DNA from 3 places in the Bordetella sp. genome. Region 2 is predicted to be linked to each of the others. Evidence: predicted binding sites of a transcription regulator. Region 2 holds the regulator's gene; each other region holds the start of a gene.
What was found. Region 2 encodes LexA, which represses DNA repair genes until DNA is damaged. Its sites were predicted from a motif close to ACTGTATNNNNATACAGT; they were not measured.
Positions count from the first base shown of each region.

Region 1: the regulator LexA is predicted to act here: its motif matches at 1,495-1,512, upstream of ACO1P8_RS20875 (ATP-dependent helicase).
Region 3: the regulator LexA is predicted to act here: its motif matches at 1,670-1,687, upstream of imuA (translesion DNA synthesis-associated protein ImuA).

Region 1 is NZ_JBMQQZ010000094.1:11,433-14,708, forward strand. It holds gene ACO1P8_RS20865 (DUF72 domain-containing protein) at 1-828, opposite strand, end outside; gene ACO1P8_RS20870 (PA2169 family four-helix-bundle protein) at 940-1,389, opposite strand; gene ACO1P8_RS20875 (ATP-dependent helicase) at 1,592-3,276, shown strand, end outside.
Region 2 is NZ_JBMQQZ010000097.1:32,043-35,318, forward strand. It holds gene ACO1P8_RS21770 (amino acid aminotransferase) at 1-1,057, shown strand, start outside; gene lexA (transcriptional repressor LexA) at 1,211-1,861, shown strand; gene lon (endopeptidase La) at 1,922-3,276, opposite strand, start outside.
Region 3 is NZ_JBMQQZ010000069.1:23,530-26,805, forward strand. It holds gene ACO1P8_RS13590 (Y-family DNA polymerase) at 1-909, opposite strand, end outside; gene imuA (translesion DNA synthesis-associated protein ImuA) at 839-1,597, opposite strand; gene ACO1P8_RS13600 (tetratricopeptide repeat protein) at 1,897-2,877, shown strand; gene ACO1P8_RS13605 (VOC family protein) at 2,882-3,276, opposite strand, start outside.

The DNA.
Region 1 (3,276 bases), on a different contig from region 2:
TTCCGCCACACTGTACTCGTAGTTGAACCGGCTGGAAGACGCGTTGCCGGATGACGTCCAGGCCGCGGCATTGCGTCCGTGCATGCGCACCAGGGCCAGATCGTCGCGCGTGGTTTCCCATATCGCCGGCACGCTGTCTTGCGATGCCGTCGGGGCATCCACGACGGTATGGACCGCCCGCAGTTGCCGCAGGAAGTCCAATGTCGAGGCGGCCGCCGCGCCTTCGAACCAGGCACGATGACGGAATTCCACCGATGCGACGTGGTCCTCCAGCCTGGCTACGCAGTCGGCCACCCGGGCCCGGCCGCGCGTATCCGGCTTGATCCAGCGCGGGAACTGGAAATGCACGGCGCCCAGCTTGCCCGCCATGCGCAAGGGTTCCAGCGCGAAGACGAAGCGCCGCCACGCTTCATCGACGACCTCGCGCGGCAACTGATCGATGAAGCAGACGTCGCCGGCATCGCGGCGCAAGGCATCGCGCAAGTCGGGGTCCAGCGCGGCCCAAGGCGTTTGGTGACCGGTAAACAGGCGGAATGCCTTGATGTTGAAAACGAAGTCCGGCGGCGTGCGCGTTGCCCAGGCATGGGCACGGTGCGCGGAGGGCAGGGCGTAGTAGCTGGCGTCCACTTCGGCGATGGGGAAGTGGGCCGCGTAGTAGCGCAGTCGCGCCTGCGCGTCGGCGGTGCCGGGTGGATAGAAGCGGCCGCACGCCAGCAGGGTGGGATCCGTCCAGGATGCCGTACCGACCAGGATGGGCGGCGCGCCCGGAAAGCCGGCCGCAGGCTGGACTGCCGGCCGTTCGGATGGGAAATGCATTGCTTCCGACATGAGTCGCGTATCGGTCCCGGCACGCGTCGCCGGCCCGGAGCCGGCGCGCCGGCAGACGCCCCCTGCGGGGTTGCCGGGCGCCTGGGCGCTCCGCGGATTATCCCTCAATCGTCAGGCGTTCGCGCGATAGCGGTCGCGCAGGGCGCGGATCTGATCGTGGTTGCGCAGCACGCCTTCGTATTGCCGCTGCACCACCGTGCGGATGTCTTCGGGCAGGGGCTCGCGCAGGGCGTTGGTGTAGTCCTGCTTGGCGATGTCCTCGCCGCGCTCGCACTCCTCCAGGATGGCGGCATCGGTGCGTCCGGTAACGGCTGCCTTCAGGTGGACCCAGCCGCGGTGCACGGCGCCGGCGACGCTGCCGCCGGTTTCCGGCTTGCCGCCGAGCCGCGCAACGATGGCCTGCAGTTCCGCGGCACCCGCGGCGCAATCCTGTGCGCGATTCTGCAGCAATCCCCTCAGCTCCGCATCCTTGGTATCTTCGGCTGCCGCCTGAAAACCCTTTTCGCCGTTCTTGCAGGTTTCGGTCAGGTCGTTCAGCAGTTTGACGATACGATCGGCCATGGCATTCTCCTTGGTAGCGGGTGGCGCGCTGTGCCCGCGCGCAGCGCGATCTCCCTGGACTGCACACTTCGCAAACCGCGTTCCCAGGGCAGCGCCCCGCGCCGGGCTGAGGTTTTATCCAGTATTATTGCGGGCTGTCGCGCCGCCCTTGGCGGCACCTGCCCATCCATAAGTGTTGAGCCCCGGCTTCTGCCTTCTTCAAATGTCCGAACGTCCCGCCGATGTGCCCGATCCTCTCGCGGACCTCAATCCCAGCCAGCGCGAAGCGGCCGAGTACGGCGCCGGTCCGCAGGACGACGGGCCGCTGTTGGTCATCGCCGGCGCCGGTTCGGGCAAGACGAGCACGCTGGCTCATCGGGTCGCGAACCTGATCCTGCGCGGCGCGGACCCGCAACGCATGCTGCTGCTGACTTTCTCCCGGCGGGCGGCGATCGAAATGGAAAGGCGCGTTGGCGCGGTGCTGCAGAAAGTCCTGCGGCTGGGCGCCGGCCACGTGCCCCCCGCCTTGCCTTGGGCGGGCACGTTTCACGCCATCGGTGCCCGCCTGCTGCGTGAATTCGCGCCGCGCATCGGCCTGGCGGAAGCGTTCACCATCCACGATCGCGGGGATTCCGAAGACCTGATGGGGATGTTGCGCCACGAGCTGGGATTGTCGTCGACCGAATCCCGTTTCCCGCTGAAGGGAACCTGCCTGTCCATCTATTCGCGGGTAGTAAACGGCCAGGCGCCGCTGGACGGTATCCTGAAGGACGTCTATCCCTGGTGCGCGCAGTGGGAGGGCGAACTCAAGCGCCTGTTCCGGGCCTATGTCGAGGCCAAGCAGGCGCAGCAGGTCCTGGACTACGACGATCTGCTGCTTTACTGGTCTGAAATGATGGTCCACCCCGACATCGCCGGCGATGTGGGCGGTCGTTTCGAACACGTCATGGTGGACGAATACCAGGATACCAACCGCCTGCAGGCCGCCATCCTGCTGGCCATGAAACCCGATGGCCGCGGCCTGACGGTGGTGGGCGACGACGCTCAGGCCATCTATTCCTTCCGCGCGGCGACGGTACGCAACATCCTGGATTTTCCCGGACAGTTCAAAGTGCCGGCCAGGGTGGTCACGCTGGAGCGCAACTATCGCTCGACTCAACCTATCCTGGATGCCTCCAACGCCGTCATCGCGCTGGCGCGCGAACGGCATGCCAAGCAACTGTGGACCGAGCGCAAGTCCTCGAACCTGCCCAAACTGGTCACGGTCAGCGACGAAGCCGGCCAGGCCCGCTGGGTGGCGGACCAGGTCCTGGCGCAGCGCGAGGCGGGCGCCACGCTGAAGTCGCAGGCGGTGCTGTTTCGCGCTTCCGGCCACAGCGCGGCGGTCGAACTGGAACTGACCCGTCGCAACATTCCCTTCGTCAAGTTCGGCGGCCTGCGCTTCCTGGAGGCCGCCCACATCAAGGACCTGCTGGCACTGCTGCGCTGGGCTCAGAACCCGCGCGGCCGCATGTCCGGCTTCCGCGTGGCGCAACTGGTGCCGGGCGTCGGACCGGCGACGGCCGCGCGCCTGTTGGACGCGATGGACGGCGCGCCCGATCCCCTGGCGGCCCTGGACGCGTTCAAGCCCGGCAGCGCCGCCCGCGAGGACTGGCAGGGATTCGCCCAGGCCTACAAGGATTTATGCGCCCCCGGCCTGGCGTGGCCGGCGGACCTGGACATCGCCTTGCGCTGGTACGCGCCGCATCTGGAGCGCCTGTATGAGGACGCCCGGGTTCGCAAGGCCGACCTGGATCAGCTTGCCCGCATCGCATCCGGCTATGCGTCGCGCGAACGCTTCCTGACGGAATTGACGCTGGATCCGCCCGACGCGACCAGCGCGGAATCCGGCGCGCCGCTGCGCGACGA
Region 2 (3,276 bases):
CGCGGTGCGCAAGGCTGAAATCGCCCGCATCGAAGCAGCCGCCGCGCGCGGCTACCTGCCGATCGAAGGCATCGCAGCGTATAACAAAGGCGCGCAGGCGCTGCTGCTGGGCGCGGATTCCCCCTTGTCGGCGGCGGGCCGCGTGTTGACCACGCAAGCCCTGGGCGGCACGGGCGCGCTGAAGATCGGCGCCGATTTCCTGCATCAACTGCTGCCTCAGTCGAAGGCCTACATCAGCGACCCCAGCTGGGAGAACCATCGGGCACTGTTCGAACGGGCCGGTTTCCAGGTGGAAAGCTACCCGTACTATGACCCCGCAACCCACGGCCTGAACTTCGAAGGCATGCTTGCCGGCCTGAAGGCGATGCCGGCGCGCAGCGTGGTCGTCCTGCACGCCTGCTGCCACAACCCCACCGGCGTGGATCCCACGCCGGAGCAATGGCAGCAAATCGCCAATGTCGTCAAGGAGCGCGACCTGGTTCCCTTCCTGGACATTGCTTACCAGGGATTCGGAGCAGGCCTGCAGGAAGACGCCGCGGTCGTGCGTCTATTCGCTGGCATGGACATGACGGTGTTCGTCAGTTCTTCGTTCTCCAAGTCCTTCTCGCTGTATGGCGAACGCGTCGGCGCGCTCACGGTGATCTCGGGCAGCAAGGACGAAGCGACACGCGTGCTCAGCCAGCTCAAGCGCGTCATCCGCACCAACTACTCGAATCCGCCCACGCATGGCGGCACCGTCGTCTCCACCGTCCTGAACACGCCGGAACTCTTCGCGCTGTGGGAGCAGGAGCTGGGCGGCATGCGCGACCGCATTCGCCTGATGCGACGCCAACTGGTCGAAAAGATCAAGGAACAGGGTGTGCAGCAGGATTTCAGCTTCGTCCTGCAGCAGCGCGGCATGTTCTCGTATTCGGGTTTGACCGCGGCCCAGGTCGATCGCCTCCGCGAGGAACACGGCATCTATGCGATCTCCAGCGGACGCATTTGCGTCGCGGCGCTCAACAGCCAGAACATCGATGCCGTCGCCAAGGCGATCGCGGCGGTACTGAAAGGCTGAAACCCGCAGCTTGCGAAAATGGAATGGGGCCTGAGGGCCCCATTCTTTTTTTGCGGGCACCAAGCCCGCGAACCGCGATAGCCCTTGCGTTTTAAAGCTGCGTCCCCCAAAATGCGGAGCTGTATATCCATACAGGGAAGCAGGAACCCGCAAATGGCCAGCAAACTTACCGAACGCCAACAGCAAATCCTCGACCTCATACGCCAAGCGGTCGCCAGTACGGGGTTTCCTCCCACTCGCGCGGAAATTGCCCAGGCGTTGGGGTTCCGCTCGCCGAACGCGGCGGAAGACCACCTGAAAGCCCTGGCCCGCAAAGGCGCGATCGAGCTGACTGCCGGTGCGTCCCGCGGCATCCGCCTGAAGGAGCTGCGCCACGAAAGCGGGCAAGCCATGCTGCCCATCCCTTCCCTTGCCCAGCTCATGCTGCCGCTCGTAGGGCGGGTAGCGGCAGGCAGCCCCATCCTGGCCGCCGAACATGTCGAACGGGACGTGGGCGTGGACCCCGCCCTGTTCCCGCAGCGTCCGGACTATCTGCTCAAAGTGCGGGGGATGAGCATGCGCGATATCGGCATCCTCGACGGCGACCTGCTGGCCGTCAAAAAGGCCAGCGAAGCCCGCGACGGCCAGATCGTGGTAGCCCGGATCGACGAAGACGTCACGGTGAAACGGCTACACCGCGAAGGCGGCCGCATCGAACTCCTGCCGGAAAATCCGGATTTCCAGCCCATCGTTGTCCAGCCCGGCCAGGAGTTCGCCCTCGAGGGCATCGCGGTTGGACTGATTCGTACCCAGGCGCTGCACTGAAAAGCAAAGGGCCTGCCAGCTTGCGCTGCAGGCCCTTGCGATCAAGGCACGACGACGAGATCAGTGCTTGATGACCGGGTCAACGGATTCCGTCGCCGGCGCCGGCGTCACGAGCGGCTTGTCCTTGGCTTCCTCTTCCGAAATCGCCTCGGGCATGCGTTCCAGTGCGCGTTCCAGCACCTTGTCGATCCAGCGAACCGGCACGACCTCCAGCTGATTCTTCACGTTATCGGGAATCTCAGCCAGATCCTTGACGTTTTCCTCGGGGATCAACACAGTCTTGATGCCACCGCGATGCGCGGCAAGCAACTTTTCCTTCAAACCGCCGATGGCCAGCACTTCCCCGCGCAGCGTGATTTCGCCTGTCATGGCCACGTCCGCACGCACCGGGATGCCCGACAAGGCCGACACCATGGCAGTGGTGATGGCGATACCGGCGGACGGACCGTCCTTGGGCGTCGCGCCTTCCGGCACGTGCACGTGCATATCGCGCTTTTCGAAAACGCTGTCGGCAAATCCCAACCGGCGAGCGCGCGACCGCACAACCGTACGTGCCGCCTCGACGGATTCCTTCATCACATCGCCCAGGGAACCCGTGCGCTGGATGGCGCCTTTACCAGGCATATCGGCGACTTCGATGGTCAGCAGATCGCCGCCCACCTCGGTCCAGGCCAGGCCAGTAACCTGGCCAACCTGGTTTTCTTTCTCCGCCATGCCGAAGTTATAGCGGCGCACGCCCAGGTAATCGTTCAGATTTTCCGACGTCACGGCGATAGGCTTCGTCTCGCCCTTATCGTCGGCCTTCGACTTGGCATCACGCTCAGTCAGCAGTTGCTTGACCACCTTGCGGCAGATCTTGCCGACCTCGCGCTCCAGCGCGCGCACACCGGCTTCCCGCGTGTAGTAGCGGACGATATCGCGCAACGCCGATTCGTCGATCGTCAGCTCCGCTTCCTTCAGGCCGTTGTTCTTCAACAGCTTGGGAATCAAATGGTCGCTGGCGATGTGGACCTTCTCGTCTTCGGTATAGCCGGACAGACGGATGACTTCCATCCGGTCCAGCAATGCCGGCGGGATGTTCAGCGTGTTGCTGGTCGCAACGAACATCACATCCGACAGATCGAAGTCCACCTCGACGTAGTGATCCTGGAACGTATGGTTCTGTTCCGGATCCAGCACTTCCAGGAGGGCGGACGAAGGATCGCCGCGGAAGTCCATGCCCAGCTTGTCGATCTCGTCCAGCAGGAACAAGGGGTTGCGGACACCCACCTTGCTCATGTTTTGCAAGATCTTGCCGGGCATCGAGCCGATATAGGTACGACGGTGGCCGCGGATCTCGGCTTCGTCGCGCACGCCGCCCAACGCCATGCGGACGAACTTGCGGTTCGTCGCCTTGGCGATGGATTGCCCCAGCG
Region 3 (3,276 bases), on a different contig from region 2:
GGCAGGTTCGGCCAGGGTCAATTCCAGCAGGCTGGGCGGCCGGGCATGGCGGCCGCGTTCGTGTTCCAGCACCAGGGTCAAGCGGGGTACGGCACGCTGCCGGGCAGCCAGCCAGCCGCTCATCTGTTCCACCAGGATGCGTGCCACCGCAAGCACGGCATCGGTATGCTCGATGCGTTCGATCAATTCGTAGCGGCGCTTGAAAGCAGGCGGTGGGGATATCCATGCATAAGCCTGCGGCGTGTCGCCGTAGGCGGCATCCAGGGCTTTCAACAGCGCGGTTCCGCAGCGGCGCTGCAAGCCGGCACGGGGCAGGCGGCGCAGGAAGCCGAAGTGCCGGCAACCGATGCCATGCAGCCATTCCAGATGGGGCTGGGCTTGCGGCAGCAGAGCGCAAGGCAGCGCGTCCAGGCGTCGCGCCAGCCGTGCCGCAACCAGCGCATGGCGCGGCCCGGCATCGTTGCGGCACGCCAGCAGCCAGGCGCCGCCGGCTGTGGGCGCCATGCCCAGGCGCGCCTGCAGTCCCAGGGTACGCAGGGTATGGGCGACGCGGCGCGCCAAGGCGCGAGGCCCGCCGAATACGCGCAGGCTGGCGCCCACGTTCAGCAGCAAACTGCCCTGGGTGCCCAGTGCGACGTCCGGCGTGTATTGCAGCAGCGCCAGCGCGGCGCCTTCCCGCGCGGTATTTTCGGCCGCGGCGTCGCGATCCAGCAGGATGGCGTGCGGCGCCAGCGCGTTCGCGCCCGCGCGTCGCATGCCCAGGCGGATGCCATGGGCAGCCGCGGCCGGCGTCAACGTCATGACGCATTCGTGCTCGATCACCGCGCATGCCGTGGCGTCAAGCGGCCACGGCGGATGCAGGGCGTCCAGCGCCAGCCTCGGCAGGTGAATGGCGATCCAGAGTTGCATGGGTATTCGAGACAAGATCGTGCGCGGGATGCGGCGCATCGATCGGTGTGAGGTGTGGCGTTTCGCGCGATGGCGGGGAAGATCCTTCCAGCGCGATGAACAAGGAATGGCTGCATACCGGTCCGCGACGCTTGACGATATCCACCCGAAGTCCGTCGCCGGCCGGCGCCAGGGCCAGCCGCAACGGCGCCGGCGATGCCTGGGCCACCGCGCGCGCCGGCCTCAGGCAGAAAAACAGCGTGGCGCCAGCCTGCGCCGCCAGATGCAGCCGGCGCAGGGATTCCGGCCTTGCCTGCGGCAGCCAGCAGAGCAGGGCGGCGCAGCCGCCGTTCTTCAGGACTTGTTCCGCCGCCCACAGCGCATCGGCCGGCCGGGCGGGATTCACCCACAGGAGCCGGGCGGGGTCCAATCCCCAACTGGTCCATGCCGCGATATGCGGCACGCAGGGCGGCTGTACCAGAACGATGCTGCCTTCCTGTCCCAGGCCCCGCAGCGCCGGCCGCAGCAGCCGCATTTCTCCTATCCCGGCGCGTGGCAGCAAAAGTTCGTTCAACGCGCCCGCAGGCCAGCCGCCGCCGGGAAGTTCCCGCGCCAGCTCCGGGTACCCCGTGGGTACCGCCGCGCGCCCCGCCCGTGCGAGCTGCGTCCCCCGCCATAAGGCGGGATGGATCTGTTCGGGAGGCGGCATGGAAAGCCTGGACATGGGGGCGGGACAAAGGCGGAAACGCCCTGGCGGATAGGGCCGGGGCGCTGTATTTTCACTGTACAAATATACAGTAAAAACGATCCGGCATCGCTTCCGTTACCAAGTGCCGCACCACGGTAGAGCAGGCGCGGGTATGGCCCTTTCCGACGGTTCGAGGTGCTGCTTCCCGTCCACTGCCAGTGGCAAGTTTTACAGTCGAGTGCGGCGCGCCATTGGCTTCAGGATTGAACTTTCCACGCTTCGCCTCCATCTGACATCCCACTGTGATGGGAGGGTTCCCTATGTACTCCATGAATTCGAAATCATTCGCCGGTTCGATACTGGTGGCGGCCTGCCTGCTCTTCGGCGGCAACGCCATGGCGGCGGATGCGACGCCCGACCAGGTGTACCAGGCCGCGCAGGCCGGACACTACCGCGAGGCCCAGACCATGATGGACCAGATCCTGCGCGATCATCCGAACAGCGCCAAGGCGCATTTCGTGGAAGCGGAATTGCTGGGCAAGCAAGGTAAGCTGCTGCAGGCGCAGGAAGAGTTGAATACCGCCCTGCGCCTGGATCCCAGCCAGAACTTCGCCCGTCCTGGCGCGGTGGACGAATTGCGCACGCTGATCGCGTCGGGCAATGCCTCGCACGCCGCGGGCAAAGGCACTTTCGGGGGTAACCCGTGGGGCCTGGTGCTGGGCATCGTCGCGGTGCTGATCATCGTGTCGATGGTCATGCGCGCGCGCCGGCGCGCCGCGTATTCGCAGGGGCCCAATGGCCCTTACGGCTATGGTGCCGGCCGCGGGCCGGCGCCCTACGGCGGTCCGCCGGCCGGCCCGCAGGGCGGCTATGGGTATCCCGGCGGCGCGGCCCCCGGGCAAGCCGCCGGCGGCATGGGCTCCAGCATCATGGGCGGCCTGGCCACGGGCGCGGCGGTCGGCGCAGGCGTGGTGGCCGGCGAGGCCTTGATGAATCGCGTACTGCATGGCGGGTCGGGATCCGCCAATACCGGCAACGCCGGCAATGTCGTCGACACGGGGGCCGTCCCGGACGTGGGTAGCGCGAATTCCCAGGAGGCCGGCTACGACATGGGCGGCACCGATTTCGGCCTGCGCGATGCGAGTTCATGGGATGGCGACGACACCCGCAAGGTCGCCAGCAATGACGGTGGGGATAACTCCTGGAATGTCGGCAATCCCTGGGACGATGACGGGTCTTCCAGCGACAGCGGCGGTTCCTGGGACGACGGCGGTGGAGGCGGGTCCGACGATTGGACCTGAAGACTCATCGATCCAGGGGCAGGGCGGGATTCCACGCCACTTCCCAAAGATATCCGTCAGGGTCCTGGAAATAGCCGGCATAACCGCCCCAGAAGGTTTTTGCCCCCGGCTTGACGATGCGGCCCCCGGCCTGGCGGGCCTGTTCCAGGGTCCGATCCACATCCTCTTCGCTGCGCACGTTGTGCGCCAACGCAAAACCCGTCGCGGCGCCTGCCGCGACGGGAAGTCCCGTATCGGCGGCCAGATCCTCGCGTCCCCATAGCGCCAGCTTCAGCCCCGGCTGCATATCGAAAAAGGCCACGGCGCCATGTTCGAATTCCTGCCCGACGATGCCCTTGGTCGGCAGGCCCAGGCCATCCCGATAAAAAGCGACGGCCCGTTCCAGGTCTTCGACCCCAA